DNA from 4 places in the Pseudomonas chaetocerotis genome. Region 4 is predicted to be linked to each of the others. Evidence: riboswitches for the same ligand, from Rfam matches in the RefSeq annotation. Region 4 holds a riboswitch; each other region holds the start of a gene.
The links. Region 4 has a riboswitch for cobalamin ahead of H3221_RS04660 (TonB-dependent receptor). Riboswitches for the same ligand answer to the same signal wherever they lie in the genome.
Positions count from the first base shown of each region.

Region 1 (3,873 bases), on a different contig from region 4:
GCCGGCGCCGCAGGTCAGCGTCGAGGCGGTGTTGGCGCGTGATCCGGACGTGATTCTTGGCGGCAGCAATGCCGAACTCACAGCCTGGCAGGCCTGGCCGCAGCTGCATGCAGTGCGGCTGGGACAGGTCTGGGCGGTACCGGACAAGGGCCTGGAACGGCCTAGCCGGCAGATGTTGGGGGCCATCGAGCAGTTGTGTGAGCGGATGGCGGGGGCGCGGTAGCCCGAAGCCCTTGGTGCGCACGGCGCCCCCTACAGCGGTCGTAGGGGGCGCCGTGCGCACCGAGGTCAGAGTTGCGGCGTCCAGGTTACGGCGAAGAGCGCAGTGCGGCCGGCGCTGTTGTAGCCGAAACGGCCATTGGGTGTGCTGTAGGTCGCTTCTGCGTAATCCTTGTCCAGCAGGTTATCCAGCTTCAGGCTCAGGCCCAGTTCCTCGTTGGCCTGCCAGGCGGCGCGTAGGCTGAGCAGGCCGTAGCCGCTCATGTCGCGCTGGTTTTCGGCATCATCGTAGCGACCACTGATCGCACGCCAGCCAGCACCGAGTGAGACATCGCCGAAGCGGCGGTCGACATCCAGGCTCAGCGTGCGTTTGGCCCGGCGCTGCAAGGTATGGCCGCTGTTGCGGTCACGTGGGTCGATCAAGGCCAGAGCGAGATTGGCCTGCCAGCCGAACAGCTCCTGCTGCACGGCCGCTTCGAAGCCATTGATCCGCGCAGTCTGGACGTTCTGCGGAATGAAATTTTCGTCCAGGACGATGGCATCTTCGATTTCGGTTCGATACAAGGACGCCTGCAATGAACCTGTGTCGCTGTAGCGGCTGCGCCATTGCAGCTCGTAGCTTTCGGAGCGCTCGGCTTGCAGGTCGGGGTTGCCGTACCACTGATCGTAGAGGTCATTGAAAGTCGGCGCACGGAAGCCTTCGCTATAGGACAGGATCAGGTCGTTGGCGCTGTTCAGGGGCAGGGTCAATGCCGCGTTCCAGGTGTTCTCGCTGCCGAACTGCTGGTTGTCGTCGTGACGAAGCCCCAGCTCGGTAGAAAATGTTTCGCCGGTGTAACGATGCTGGACGAAGGCCGCTCGGTTCCAGCGTGAGTCCTCGGCGAAGGCCGCGCTGCTGTGCAGGCGATCCTCGTACCAGTCGGCACCGACCAGCAGTTGCTGGTTATCGCTGAGCGTCAGGGTATTTACCCAGCTCACAGCGTCTCGATAGGTGGTGTAGGTAAAGAATGAATAGTCTGGCGCTGCCGGCGAGTCATCACCGCTATCGCGCTGGTCTTTGCTGTGGCCTATTTCCAGACGGCTGTTCCAGCGCTCGTTGAGCTGGCCATCGATGAAACCGGAAAGGCTGCTGACCTGAAAGTCCGTTGTCGGAAGCAGGCCGGTAAAGACGTCGTCGTATTCCACCTGTCCGCGCTGATCGAGTGCGCTGAAGCCAGCCTGTAGATCATCATTGAAGTGGTGCGACAGATTCAGGCTGAGCGAGCGGTTGCGGTAGGCGTCGTCGTCGCCATTGGTGCCGAAACCGTCGCGGGTCGCGTCAATGCCGGCTGTCTCGTCCAGGGCGGCGCCGAGGTGAAAGCGAGTGTGCTCGTCACCGCCGGAGAGGCCAAGGCTGCGCTGGTAGGTGCTGTCGCTGCCAGCCGCCAGGCGCGCGTAGGGCTTGAGGCCAGGGCCGTCGCCCTGGCGAGTGAAGATCTGAATCACCCCGCCAATGGCGTCGGAGCCGTAGAGTGCCGAACGGGCGCCACGGACCACTTCGATGCGTTCGATCTGTTCGGGAGCGAGAAACTCCAGGCTGCTGGTGCCGCTGGAGGCCGCCGCGATGCGTTGACCGTCGACCAGGACCAGGGTTTGTGCCGTGCTGGTGCCACGCAGGAACACGCCAGTCTGGCTGCCGGCACCGCCAGTGCGGACCACGCTGAGGCCTGGCACGCGTTCCAGCAGTTCGACAACGCTGCTGACTTGCAGGCGTTCGATATCCTGGCGAGTAAATACACTGGTTGCTGCTGTGGCCTGCGTTTGCGGCTCGGCCAGGCGGCCCGAAGTGATAACCAGAGGCTCGCTTAGATACGGCTCGGCAGCCAGCAGGGCAGCAGGCATGAAGCTGATGGCCAGAGCCAGACGAGACAGTTTCATTATTTTTCCTCAACGGTCGGCAGACGTTCGAGGAAGGCAGGCGCAAGCGCGGGCAGGGCAGCGCTTGACCGTGTCGCCCTCCGCAACACCAGTCGCACCGCCTTGGCCGGTCTCCGGGCTCTCGACCCGCGTCCGCCTTCCCAGGCCTGGCCCAGTGGCTGTTGGACGCGGCGCAAGCTCAGCGCTTGCTGTCGATTACCGTTGCGGGGGCAGCGTCGGCATCGCACCGACTTCCCGTTTAACGCCGCTTGCGCAGCACACCCTGGCGGAACATGAATGGCGCGCACCTTAGTGCGCGCGAGTATGAATGACAAGCAAGCCGCGCTCATTCAGCGATGAGCGGGCTTCATGCTCAGGCCTAGAGCAGGCTCAGGCGCTCGCGTACCGCGCGTTCGATACCCGCGTCGTCGAGACCGCATTCGGCGAGCATCTGGCTGGGCTTGGCGTGCTCGACGTAGTAGTCCGGCAGGCCCAGGTGCAGCACCGGTACCTGGCGATTTTCTGCAGCGAAGAATTCGCTGACCGCGCTGCCGGCGCCGCCCATGATGCTGTTTTCCTCGAGGGTCACCAGCAGCTCATGGTTGCCTGCCAGTTCGCGTAGCAGGGTTTCGTCCAGGGGTTTTACGAAGCGCATGTCGACTACAGTGGCATCCAGCGTTTCACCCACGCGCAGGGCTTCGGCCAGTTGCACGCCGAAGGCCAGCAGGGCGACGCCCTTGCCCCAGCGGCGCACGACCGCCTTGCCGATTTCCAGCGGCTCCAGGCCTGCATCGAGCGCTGCGTTGGGGCCGGTGCCGCGCGGGTAGCGCACGGCGGCCGGGCCGTCGAACAGGTGGCCGGTGGTGAGCATGCGGCGCAACTCGTTTTCGTCGCTCGGAGTCATCACCAGCATGCCGGGAATGCAGCGCAGGTAGGACAGGTCGAAGCTGCCGGCGTGGGTCGGACCGTCTTCGCCGACCAAGCCGGCGCGGTCGATGGCGAACAGCACGTCGAGGTGCTGCACGGCAACGTCGTGGATCAGTTGGTCATAGGCACGCTGGAGGAAGGTGGAATAGATCGCCACCACCGGCTTGGCGCCTTCACAGGCCATGCCGGCCGCGAGGGTCACGGCGTGCTGCTCGGCAATCGCCACGTCGAAGTAGCGCTGGGGGAAGCGCTCGCTGAAGGCCACCAGATCGGAACCTTCCTTCATCGCCGGGGTGATGCCGACCAGACGGTTGTCTGCCGCAGCCATGTCGCACAGCCACTGGCCGAACACGTTGGAGTATTTCGGGCCAGCCGGCTTTTTGGGGGCCGCGCTGGGGGTGACGGGTTCGAGCTTGGTAATGGCGTGGTAGCCGATGGGGTCGACCTCGGCCGGGGCGAAACCCTTGCCTTTCTTGGTCACCACATGGAGGAACTGCGGGCCGTCGAGGTCGCGCATGTTACGCAGGGTGGCGAGCAGGGTGGGCAAATCGTGGCCGTCGATGGGGCCGACGTAGTTCCAGCCCAGTTCCTCGAACAGGGTGCCGGGCACCAGCATGCCCTTGGCGTGTTCCTCGACCTTGCGCGCGATTTCCCAGGCACCGGGCAGGCGCGAGAGGATCTTCTTGCTGCCTTCACGCATGCTGGCGTAGGTGCGGCTGGAGATGATCTTGGCCAGGTAGTTGGACAGGCCGCCGACGTTCTTGGAGATCGACATGTCGTTGTCGTTGAGGATCACCAGCATGTTGGCGCCGACGTCGGTGGCGTGGTTCA
Region 1 covers NZ_JACFYX020000003.1:353,764-357,636, reverse strand. Annotated here, with positions in the region: gene H3221_RS07920 (cobalamin-binding protein) at 1-223, shown strand, start outside; gene H3221_RS07915 (TonB-dependent receptor domain-containing protein) at 289-2,136, opposite strand; cobalamin riboswitch at 2,224-2,416, opposite strand; gene dxs (1-deoxy-D-xylulose-5-phosphate synthase) at 2,495-3,873, opposite strand, start outside.
Region 1: it holds a riboswitch for cobalamin, as region 4 does, so the genes downstream of both, H3221_RS07915 (TonB-dependent receptor domain-containing protein) here and H3221_RS04660 (TonB-dependent receptor) in region 4, are expected to answer to the same signal.

Region 2 (3,873 bases), on a different contig from region 4:
GAGGCTCGCCCAGCACGGCATCCAGCGCCACGCCGGCGCAGGTGATCAGTGCCAGGCTCATCGTTCAGTCACCCTGCATTCCCCATCGATTCTCGAACAGCAGCTCGCTCAACGGGCGTGGTGTGGCCCAGCCCTCTTGCACCAGCATCGGTTTTTCGTAAAAGGCCTCTACTGGCCCCAGACACAGCAGCGCCACCGGCTTGCTGCCTGCCGGCATGTCCAACAACGCGGCCAGCGCTTCGGGGTCGAACAGCGACACCCAGCCGAGCCCGAGCCCTTCGGCACGCGCAGCCAGCCACAGATTCTGAATGGCGCAGGCCACCGAGGCCATATCCATTTCCGGCAGCGTGCGTCGTCCAAAGACATGTGCGTCGCGTCCCTCCATCAGCGCCACCGCCAGTAGCTCGGCGCAGTCGCGAATACCCTCGACCTTGAGCCGCATGAACTCGTCACTGCGCTCGCCCAGGGCCTCGGCAGTGCGCACCCGCTCGGCCTCCACCAGCGCATGAATGGACTCACGCAGTTGCGAATCACGGATGCGCACGAAACGCCAGGGCTGCATCAGGCCGACGCTGGGCGCGTGGTGCGCCGCTTCGAGCAACCGCGCCAACACCTCGGCCGGTACCTCGCCGCCGCTGAAGTGGCGCATATCACGGCGCTCGGCAATGGCGCGATACACCGCCGCGCGCTCCTCATGGCTGAACGCATGCTCGCTCATGGACATAGCAGCGCGGCGGCCGCCTCCGGGTTGGACGGCAGGTAGAAGTGGATATAGCTGGCCGTGAGCCGTCCCAGGCGATACACCGCCTCAGCCACCGGCTTGCCGTTCGGGCAGCGGCCGAGCGCCAGGGGCGGCAATGGGCTTTCCAGCCGCGAGTGATGGTAGCTGTGGCCACGCAGATCGCCTTCAGGCAGCGTCACCTGCTGCAAGGCCAGGGCGGTCAGGCGCGGTTGCAAGGCCGCGCTGCCGCTGAGCAGGCCGAGCATGCGCCCACTGCCGCCCTGCTTGTCGCGCAGCTCATCGAGCAGATAGAGCATGCCGCCACATTCGGCGAGCAAGGGTTTGCCGGCCTGATGATGGGCACGGATCGACGCAGCCATGGACTGGTTGCCTTCCAGCTCGGCCAGGTATAGCTCCGGATATCCGCCCGGCAGATAAAGACTGTCCACCTCCGGTAGCTCACGATCAGCGAGCGGTGAGAAGTAATGCAGCTCAGCGCCGAGCGCCTGCAACAGATCGAGATTGGCCTGATAGAGAAAGGCGAACGCCGCATCGCGCGCAATGCCGATGCGTACGCCAGCCAACAGCGGCGCCAGTTCATCGACCTGCGGCGCGGCGAAGCTCACCGCAGGCGGCAGGTCGACGTTGGCACTGGCTGCCAGCGCATCGGCCGCGGCGTCCAGACGCGCGTCCAGATCAGCCAGCTCGGCCGCCTGCACCAGCCCCAGGTGGCGACTGGGCAGCTCCACAGCAGCGCTACGCGGCAACGCACCGAACCAGCAAATACTCGCTGGCAGCGCATCACGCAGAATCTCACCATGACGGCCGCTGGCAACGCGATTACCGAGCACGCCGGCAAAGGGCAAGTCTGGCTGGAAGGTGGCAAGCCCGTGGGCCAGGGCGCCGAAGGTCTGCGCCATGGCCGCACCGTCGATCACGCCCAGCACCGGCACGCCGAAATGGCGCGCCAGGTCGGCCGCCGAGGGCTTGCCGTCGAACAGGCCCATCACCCCTTCGATCAGGATCAGATCGGCCTCACCGGCGGCCTGCCAAAGCAGCCGGCGACTTTCCGCCTCGCCGACCATGGCCAGGTCGAGCTGATACACCGGCGCGCCACTGGCGCGGGCGTGGATCATCGGGTCGAGGAAGTCCGGGCCGCATTTGAACACGCGAACCCGGCGCCCCTGACGCGTATGCAGGCGCGCCAGCGCGGCGGTGACGGTGGTCTTGCCCTGACCGGAAGCTGGTGCAGCGATCAATAGTGCCGGACAGTGACGTGTGGTCATCAGAATTCGATGCCCTTCTGTGCTTTTACCCCGGACTTGAATGCGTGCTTGACCAGGCTCATGTCGGTGACGGTGTCAGCCGCCTCGATCATCCCAGGCAAGGCGCCGCGCCCGGTCACCACCACATGCTGCAACAGTGGCCGGGCTTCGATATCGGCCAGCACCGTGTCCAGTTCGAGGTAGCCATGCTTGAGGGCTATGTTCAGCTCGTCCAGCAGCACCAGGCCGACCGACTCATCACTGAGCAGGCGCTGGGCCACCGCCCAGGCTTGCTGAGCCTTGGCGATATCACGCTGGCGATCCTGGGTTTCCCAGGTGAAGCCTTCGCCCATCACGTGATAGCTGACTTCCTCGGGAAAACGGCGGAAGAAGGTTTCTTCACCGGTGCTGGCCGCACCCTTGATGAACTGCACCACGCCGACCTTGATGCCATGACCCAGGGCACGCGCGACCATGCCGAAGGCGCTGCTGCTCTTGCCCTTGCCATTGCCGCTGTGCACCAGCAGCAGGCCGTATTCATCCTGGGCCTGGGCGATCTTTTCGTCGATCAGGGCTTTCTTGCGTTGCATGCGCGCCTTGTGGCGGGCATCGCGGTCGGTCGATTCGCTCATGCGGTGATCCTGTCAGGCGCCCGTCCCACCGGTTTGATAGGCAGTGGAACGGCAACGAGGAAAACGACGCGGCAATGATCCGCACATCCTCGTTCAGGCGCTAATGGCTGGTCAGGCGAGCGGAAGACAAAAAACACGAACGCCCCGGAGAACCGAAGCGTTGGCCGGACAACGCCCTCCGCGATGCCGTGAAACTGCTACAGGCCGGTCTCCGGGCTTGTGAGTGAACCATGGGTTCTGCGTCGCGCCTTCCCGTGCACATACACAGTGGACTGAAGCGACGTTTGACTCACCTACCGTTGCGGGGGCAGCGCCGGCATTGGAACCGGCTTCCCTGTTTCACCCCTTGGCCGCCATTCACGGCAACGCGGGGCACCTGAAGCAAGGCGCGCAGGGTAGAGGCTGGCAGCCCTGCCCGTCAACGCCGCTCAATGCCTGGGCATGAACCCGGGCGGCTTGCGCGCCAACCAGTCGACGAACGTTCGCAAACGCTCGTCGCTCAGCAGCGCCTCGCGGCTGTTGTAGGTCAGCGCCAGCTCCTTTTCGCTGAAAAGCCGATGAATCTGGTTATGGCAGGCGCGGCAAACCCACAGCGTGGCGGTAATTCGTTCATGACGGGGATAGCGCTTCTGCACATACACCTTGTCGTGCAGCGCCTTGGGAATCAGGTGATGCCGGGTCAACGCGACTGGGCGTGCGCACAGCTCGCAGAACTCGGGCTGAGGCGGCAGGCGAATGGGATCGACCATGGCTGCTCAGGGATTACGCGCGAGCTCTGGCGTGATGACCCGCTTGGCATCGAGGTAGACACGCTGCCAGTAGACGTTGTCGAGGCTATCCAGACGCACCGTGCCGCCACTGGACGGCGCATGCACGAAACGCCCTTCGCCGACATAGATCCCGGCATGACTGACAGCGCGCCCGCCATTGGTGGCAAAGAACACCAGATCGCCGCTTTGCAGGGCGTCGCGGCGGACATCAGGTGTGCGCATGGCACTCAGCTCACGCGTCGAACGCGGCAAACTGATACCAGCGGCATCGCGATAAACGTAGCCGATCAGGCCGCTGCAGTCGAAACCGCCTTCCGGGGTGTTGCCACCGTAGCGATACGGCGTACCGACCAGGCCAAGGGCGCGGAACAACACGTCCTCAGCGCCGCCCTGATAGGAGGACGAGGAGACTGGAGGGGTGTAACCAGGCTGGGGAGAAGGCGCGCGACTGCTGCAGGCACTCAGCAGCAGAGCGAGAGCGATGA
Region 2 covers NZ_JACFYX020000004.1:328,911-332,783, forward strand. Annotated here, with positions in the region: gene cbiB (adenosylcobinamide-phosphate synthase CbiB) at 1-61, opposite strand, end outside; gene bluB (5,6-dimethylbenzimidazole synthase) at 65-724, opposite strand; gene H3221_RS09765 (cobyrinate a,c-diamide synthase) at 715-2,007, opposite strand; gene cobO (cob(I)yrinic acid a,c-diamide adenosyltransferase) at 2,007-2,618, opposite strand; cobalamin riboswitch at 2,804-3,013, opposite strand; gene H3221_RS09775 (hypothetical protein) at 3,047-3,367, opposite strand; gene H3221_RS09780 (C40 family peptidase) at 3,374-3,873, opposite strand, start outside.
Region 2: it holds a riboswitch for cobalamin, as region 4 does, so the genes downstream of both, cobO (cob(I)yrinic acid a,c-diamide adenosyltransferase) here and H3221_RS04660 (TonB-dependent receptor) in region 4, are expected to answer to the same signal.

Region 3 (3,873 bases), on a different contig from region 4:
CGCCTGCTGTACCTCGGCCAATGCCGGCAGCGGGATATGCGGCGGCAGTACGCGGTCGAGAATGCCGTCGCGGCGCATGTAGGCGTGGGCCAGCACGTAGTCGCCGATGGTCTGCGATTGGCGCAGGCCGCCGCAGTGGCCGATCATCAGCCAGCAATGCGGGCGCAGCACGGCCAGGTGGTCGGTGATGTTCTTGGCATTGGACGGACCGACGCCAATGTTGACCAGGGTGATGCCGTGGCCATCCTCAGCCTGCAGGTGGTAGGCCGGCATCTGGTAGCGGTGCCAGACCACGTTTTCGATGATCGCCTGCATCTCACCTTCGGCCATGCCGCGCTCGATCACCACGTTGCCCGGCAACACCATGCGGGTGAAACGCGAGTCGCCCACCAGCATGTCCAGGCCGTGGCGAATGAACTGATCGACGTAGCGGTGATAATTGGTCAGCAGGATCCACGGCTGCACATGGCGCCAGTCGCTGCCGGTGTAGTGCTGGATGCGCTTGAGGGAGAAGTCGGTGCGCGCCGCGTCGAACAGCGCCAGCGGCAGCGGATCGATGTTCTCCCAGTCGTACAGGCCATCGGCGGTGCCGTCGGTGGCAGCGGACAGGTCGGTGCTGGGGAATACGCGCGCCAACTCGGCGGCGGTTACGCCACTGCCAGCCAGCTCATCGCCACCCTCGACCACGTACGGGTAGGGAATGTTCTGCTGGCTGCGGCCGACTTCCACACGCAGGGTGAAGTCGTTCATCAGCGGGCTCAACTGCTCCAGCAAGTATTTGCGGAAGGCCGCCGGCTGGGTCACGGTGATGGCGTAGGTGCCCGGCACCTGCACCTTGGCGTAGGCGCGCACGGTGGTCGGCACCTCGCCCTGGCACAGGTAGGTCAGGCGCAATTCGGGATAACGGAACAGGCAGTGCTCGCTGGCATCGGGGCGGATGCGCTCCTTGAGGTAACGCTTGAGCGCCTGGCTCAACGCACCGGTGGCTTCCTGGTGCAGGGCGGCAAGACGGTCGACCGCCTCTTCGGGGGTGTGGGCAATGATGAAATCATCTGAGCAGGCTTTCACAGTGCATCTTCCTGACTGAACGTACGCCCCTATCTTGCCTGCATACGGTGACGAAAACATAGCGCGACAGCCCTCGCGCATCACTGCTAGCGACTAGGCTTGGATCAACTCGTCAGAGATCACCATCATGCCCCGTGCAATCGTTCTGCTGTTAGCCATGGTCTCATGCTCAAGCATTCAGGCCGGTGAACTCGACGGTCATTACCGAGCAACCCTCGACGGCCAGCCGAGCGAGCTGATCCTGCGCCAGAGCGACTCCGTGGTGGAAGGCGAGTATGTGGAAAGCCAGCGCCTGCGCCTGATCGTCAAAGGCCACTACGACGGCAAGCTGCTGCGTGCCGAAATCAGCGACCCACAGACCGGACTGCTACTGGCCAACATGAACGCCACCTATGCCAATGCCATGCTCAATACCAGCATCGCCGCGCGCGATCCACGCAACGGCGAAGTGTTAGAGCGCCAGGCTCTCTTTCAGCGTGAAGCGGTAGCCATAGCGGCGACGCCGTCCACTGCCGGCGCTCAGGAGCCGGCGCTTGTTGGCACCTGGGTACACGAGAAGATCATCAACAGCGGCGGCACCAACTTCGCCTCGTTCAACACCCTGATGACCCTGCAATTGAACGCCGATGGCAGCGTCACGCAGTGGGCTCGCTCGGTCGGCGGCGGCAACGACTGGAACTACGACAGCCCTGGCGAGGTGCAGTACAGCGGCCACTGGCGCAGCCAGGACGGCATGCTGATGGTGCGCCTGACAGGCACCGCCGACTATCAACCCGCCGCCTACTACCGCTTCAGCGACCCGTACCTGGTCACCGAAAGCAATACCGGCAAGATCATCTGGCAGCGCCGCCGTTAGCGTAACAGTCGCGCAGCGACGCCTTCCTTCATGCTCCTCTCCCTTTGGAAAAGGTGGCGCGAAGCGCCGGATGAGGGCAGGCATGCAGCACAGGCTTTCATCATCCAGAACGCTTCTTGGCGCATGACCGTCAGCGCGACGAGGTCAGGCTGGCTGGTGCAGACGCACGTTGAACAGCGGCCCCTGACTGAAACGCGACAGCGCCTTGGCACCGGCCAGCACGCCCAGGTCGATCAGCGGCTCGATCAGGATCACGCTCATGTAGGCCAGGCCGAAGCTGCCCACGGCCGCCAGGTTTTCGCTGGAGAAACCGTGGCCGTAAAAGGCCCAGAACGCCACCCAGGCGACGATGCCGCCCTGATAAGCGGTCGAAAGCGCCAGCGCCTGCTTGTAGGAAAGATCGATGTAGGCGGTGCCCGGCGCGACGATGCGCTTGGCCAGCAGGCTGATGCCCCACAGCGGGATCAACAGCGTGGTGACATTCATGCCGTACTGCGGCAGGTCGAACTGAGCGAACAGCAGTCCTTGCAGCAGCAGACCTGCCGCCAGGCCAATGCCCGCGGCACCGGCACCAAACAGCAGGAGCAGGGTCGAACCGAGGATCAGATGCACCTCGGAAACGCCCACCGCATGATGCGGGAACACTTCGAAAAAGCAGAACACCAGGGCGGTGGTCAGCAGGCTGCGGAGCGCCAGGGCAGCGACACCGCCGTTGTTGCGTACGCTGTCCTGGGCGAGTTTGGCGGTCAGGCCGAAGGCAGTGACGGCCGTTGCGTAGCTAAGCAGGATCTTGGCGCCTTCGACGACGTCCGGTTCGATATGCATGCGAGTTCCTTTGCCGCGCCCACCGCGCGACGATTCGGATGAGGGAGTGGGCGAAACGCCCGTTGTCGATGGCAGGTCTCCTGGCTCACGGCTTGGCACTCCGCCCGCCTTCCCGACCGAAGTCAGTGGCATCAGGGCATCGTTCGCCGCTTACAGTTGCGGGGGCAGCCAGGGCATTGGCGAGATTCGCCGCACCCTGTTCCCTTTTCATCCGCGCCACAGGCGTGCACGCAGAACCATCGGCCGCAAGATTACTCGCCTGCCCGGCTAAAAAACAGCGCGCCAGGCAATCCGCCCTCGGCACTCGCTCAGGGCAGATGGGGCGTGCTGCGCGCCAGCAGCGCCTCGACGTCAACACCGCGCGGCAGCGTGCCATAGACGCGGCCGCGACCTTCCAGGCGGCTGGCGATGAAAGCGTCGGACACATTGGCATTGCCTGCCTCCAGCAGCAGCTTGGCCTGCAACGCCACGGCCATGTCTTCGGTAAGCTGGCGGGCGCGGTAATGGATGTCGGAGGTATCGGAAAAATCGGCCTTCAGCCGCTGGATATGCGCCTTCAGGCGAACATCGCCGTGGCCATCACCCAGCTCGGCGAACAGCGCGTCGAGCACGCCGGGCTCCTTGGACATGGCACGCAGCACGTCCAGGCACTGCACGTTGCCCGAGCCTTCCCAGATCGAGTTGACCGGCGCTTCACGATACAGGCGCGGCATGATGGTTTCCTCGACGTAGCCAGCGCCGCCCATGCATTCGCTGGCCTCGTAGATCATTTCCGGCGCGCGCTTGCAGATCCAGTACTTGCCCACGGCAGTAACCAGACGGGCAAACTTGTCTTCCTGCTCATCATGCTGATGGTCGAGCGCGCGGCCCATGCGCATGCACAGCGCCAGCGCGGCTTCGCTCTCCAGCGCCAGGTCGGCGAGCACGTTCTGCATCAACGGCTGGTCGGCGAGCAGCTTGCCACCCACCTGGCGATGCGCGCAGTGGTGCGCGGCCTGGGTCAACGCCTGGCGCATCAGGCTGCTGGAGCCGACCATGCAATCGAAGCGGGTCATGGCCACCATCTCGATGATGGTCGGCACGCCGCGCCCTTCCTCACCGAGCATCCAGGCGAAAGCGCCTCG
Region 3 covers NZ_JACFYX020000003.1:214,708-218,580, forward strand. Annotated here, with positions in the region: gene amn (AMP nucleosidase) at 1-1,128, opposite strand, end outside; gene H3221_RS07280 (hypothetical protein) at 1,196-1,924, shown strand; gene H3221_RS07285 (energy-coupling factor ABC transporter permease) at 2,069-2,749, opposite strand; cobalamin riboswitch at 2,803-3,005, opposite strand; gene H3221_RS07290 (acyl-CoA dehydrogenase family protein) at 3,058-3,873, opposite strand, start outside.
Region 3: it holds a riboswitch for cobalamin, as region 4 does, so the genes downstream of both, H3221_RS07285 (energy-coupling factor ABC transporter permease) here and H3221_RS04660 (TonB-dependent receptor) in region 4, are expected to answer to the same signal.

Region 4 (3,873 bases):
GGCGAGCGCTGCCACAGCGCCTCGCCGTCCAGCTCGACGCAGCCGACGCTGGGCCGCTGGAAGCGGTAGGCGCAACGCAGCAGGCTGGTCTTGCCACTGCCGTTGGGGCCGATCAGCCCCAGCAACTCGCCGTCGCCAACGTCCAGGTCGATGCCGTCGAGCAGCGGACGCTGCCCATCAGGCGACCAGGCCAGCTCGCGGATGTGCAGGCGCCCCATCAGAAGCTGTAATCCGCAGTGACGAAGAACGAGCGCGGCGCCCCCAGGTACCACTGCTCGCCGTCGCTGTTGGCGCTGGTGGCGTACTGGCGGTCGAACAGGTTGTTCAGCTCCAGGCCCAGGCGCACGTCCGGCAACGCCTGCCAGGCGATGTTGGCGTCGACCACGGTATAGCCGGGCACCGTGGCGGTATTGGCCGTGTCGGCATAACGCGCATCGACATAACGCGCGCCGATGCCAGCGTCGACCCCGCTACCAAGGTCCTTGTTCAGCCACAGGTTGGCGGTGCGTCTGGGCACGTTGGTCGGGCGATTGCCGCTGCGGTCACCACCGCCTTCGACGAAGTCGTCGTACTCGGCACGCACCAACGCGGCGTTGGCCGACACCTGCCAGCCCTGACCCAGCGCCAGTTCCAGCGTGGCTTCCAGACCATCGGAAGACTGCTGGCCAATCTGCTCGGTGGGCGAGGTCGGGGTTTCGCGGCTGAGCAGCTTCTTCTTGACGATGTGGTAGGCGGCCAGCGTCCACTCGCCCTGGCCATTCCAGAACATCTGCTTGAGGCCGATTTCGCTCTGCCTGGCTTTGCTCAGGTCGAACTGCTGCTGGCTCGGGCTGAGGGTCAGCAGGTTGTTCACCCCTTCGGTGCTGGTGGCGTACTGGCCGTACAGTGACAGATCGGGCGTCAGCGCGAAGACCAGGCCGGCGCGCCAGTTGCCGCCACTCAGGCTGCGGTCAACGCTGCTGCCATCGATCAGGTTGTCGCGCTGGATATGCACCTGGTCACGGCGCACACCGGTGACCAGCGACAGGCGCTCGCTGAGCTGGGTACGGTTCTCGGCGAACAGCGAGAACTGCCGCGCCAGGTTGCGCTCACGCGACCCGTAACCGCGCGGATCACTGCTCTGGTAATGACCGCCACCGGAGCCGGCCAGTGGCACGCTGTCGCTGAAACTGCTGGCAAAGTCGTGCTGGCGGGCGAAGTGGATGCGGTTGTAATCCACACCGACCACCGTGCGGCTGTCGAGGCCGAACAGGGCGTGGTCGAGGGTAAAGGTCTGGCGGTCGCCAACCTGCTCCTGGGTGTGCTTGATCTCGTAGAACTCGCTGCGCTCGACCGTATCGCCCGGCTGCCAGCGGTAGGCTTCGGCGTTGCGCCAGTAACGCTGGGTCTTGATGTAGTAGAGCTGGTTGCTGGCACTCAGCACATCGTTGATGTGCCAGTCGGTGGTCAGGCGGGTGATCTGGTCGTTATAGCGAATGTCGGCGTTGGCGACGTTGTAGTTACGCTCGCGGATGCTTTCGCGGTAGTGACCATCGACCAGCGGGGTGCCGAAGTAGCGCTCGGGACGCTGGTCACCGTGATCGTGAGACAGGGTGAAGCTCAGGTCATCACTGGCGGCCCAGCGCAGGGCGGCACTGAGTGCAATGCTGTCCGAATCCCCGCGGTCGACCCAGCCATTGCTGGCCTGTTGGTTGACGTTGAAGCGGTAGCTCAACGAATCGCTCAGCGAGCCACCGCTGTCCAGCGCGGCCTGACGGCGGTCGTCGCTGCCGTAGCCGAGGCGCAGCTGGTTGCGAATCTCACCCGCGAAGGGCTTCTTCGGCACCACGTTGATCACCGCGCCCGTGGCGCCTTCGCCATAGAGCACCGACGCCGGGCCACGCAGCACGTCGATGCGCTGCACCGACCAGGTGTCCACCGGGAAGGTTACGGTGCCGGCGCCGATGTACTGGCGAGTGCCGTCGTACAGTTGCATGGTCGAGGAATGGCCGCTGAAACCGCGTGCCGACAGCGCCGTACCGCCATTACCCGGCGTGCCGATGCTGCTGATGCCCGGCGTGCGGGTCACGGCATCCTGCACGCTACGGTTGTTGCGCTCGCGCACGTCTGCACCGCTCAGGCTGGTGGTGCTGGCCGGCGTTTCCATCGCCGACAGGTCGAGGCGTGAGCCGGACGTGGTCGGCGTGTGCAGCGTGGTCTCGCCCTCCTCCGCGGCTTGCGCCTGGACGGTTACAGCGGGGAGATCGACAGCGGATTCGTCGGCCATGACGGTACCGCCAGCCAACAGCAGCAATGGCAGAGAACAGAAACACAAGAGGGGCTGCACGTGAAGAGTTCCAGGGCGTTGAAGAGGCTCGTCGAGTCGCTTCGAGGCGTTGGAATCGGGCCTTGCAACGGCCAGTGACGACCGCTGATGACCCTGGCCTGAAGCGATAATGTTATTGTTATAACATAACATTATCTTGTTTTGCAGGTAACCGGAGACGGCCTCAGGCCCTTCTTTCAGGCAGGAAGAAAAGAGGTTCTTGTAGCGGAAATGGCGCGCCATATTGCTTCCATCGCAAAGAGAAAAGGCACGGCAATCCGATGGAAATGCGCAACAGCAGACAGGGGCACGAGGGCGCCCTACTGGAGTCAACGCCCGCCCACCGCGGGTTGCCAGACACAAACGACTCCAGGCCGGTCTCCGGGCTTGCGAGGGTCATGAACGCATCGCCTTCCCATGCGCGTGGCGCACAGTGGCGTTTCGATGCGGTCGCTCGCTTACCGTTGCGGGGGCAGCGTCGGACTTCAACCGACTTCCCGTTTCACCTCACGCGCGGCGGCGTGAGACACCTGAAGCGGGGCGGATATGACCACCCGCACCCGCTCAAGTCAAGGCGCTGGGGCAATTGTGGGAGGCACTTTGGGGCAGACTTAAGCGTAGGGTGGACAACGCGCAGCTTGTCCACCGTGACGACACCTCACCTGGACTATCCGCAGGTGTAACTAATGGCCGCCCTGCTCATCGATACGCAACTCTGGCAACGCCCTACCCGCCACCAGGCGCTCATCCACCAGACGAATCACCGCCGCCTCGTCCTTGATGCCATACCACTCGCCCTGTGGATAAAGGCTCGCGGTCGGGCCCAGATCGCAGGGGAACTGGCACTGGCTGCGGGTGATATGCACGCCGCCCTCGCACTCCAGCTTGCCGGCAGCCTTGAGCCGCTGGCGCAGGGTTTTCCACAGGCCCAACGCGCCCTTGCGCGTGCAGCGCGGACCGTTGCACAGCAACAGGCGCTGCGCATGCGGCGGAATCTGCGACCAGGCGTGATGCGCCGGCACAGGCGGCACATCGCTGCAGGGGATATGCGCTTCGCGCTGTTCCAGTAGCGCGCCCAGGCCATCGAGCCAGGTGTCCTCCAGCGCCGTGCAGACCACGAACACCTCGGCTGCGTCACCGCGTTCGGCGATGCGCTCGCGCAGCCAGTCGCGGTGCGCGGCATCGGCGCGCGGCTCCAGATCGACCACCAGCAGCGGTCGCGGCGCCTCATCGATGGCCTGCCAGAAACCGTCCTGCTCGCTGTCATGCAGATGCGCCTCGCCCAGCAGCGCGGTGATGCGCTGCTGCAGACGCTCGGACGATGCACCACGACCCAGGCCGGGGGCGATGAACAGAATGCGGGCGTAGGGGGTTTGGCTCATGACGGTCTCCAGAACGGGCCGGCAGTCTAGCAGCGCGTGTAGGGTGGATCGCGCTTTATCGATCCACCGTTGCGGTGGACGTGAAAAGCGACGTCCACCCTACGCAATTGCGCGCAGCGCGTAGGCCGTCGTTGGCGGGTTTACCGATGGCACCCACGCGCTGCGTGGGCATCTGCGCGTGTGACG
Region 4 covers NZ_JACFYX020000002.1:146,736-150,608, forward strand. Annotated here, with positions in the region: gene H3221_RS04655 (ABC transporter ATP-binding protein) at 1-218, opposite strand, end outside; gene H3221_RS04660 (TonB-dependent receptor) at 218-2,326, opposite strand; cobalamin riboswitch at 2,661-2,854, opposite strand; gene H3221_RS04665 ((2Fe-2S) ferredoxin domain-containing protein) at 2,989-3,687, opposite strand.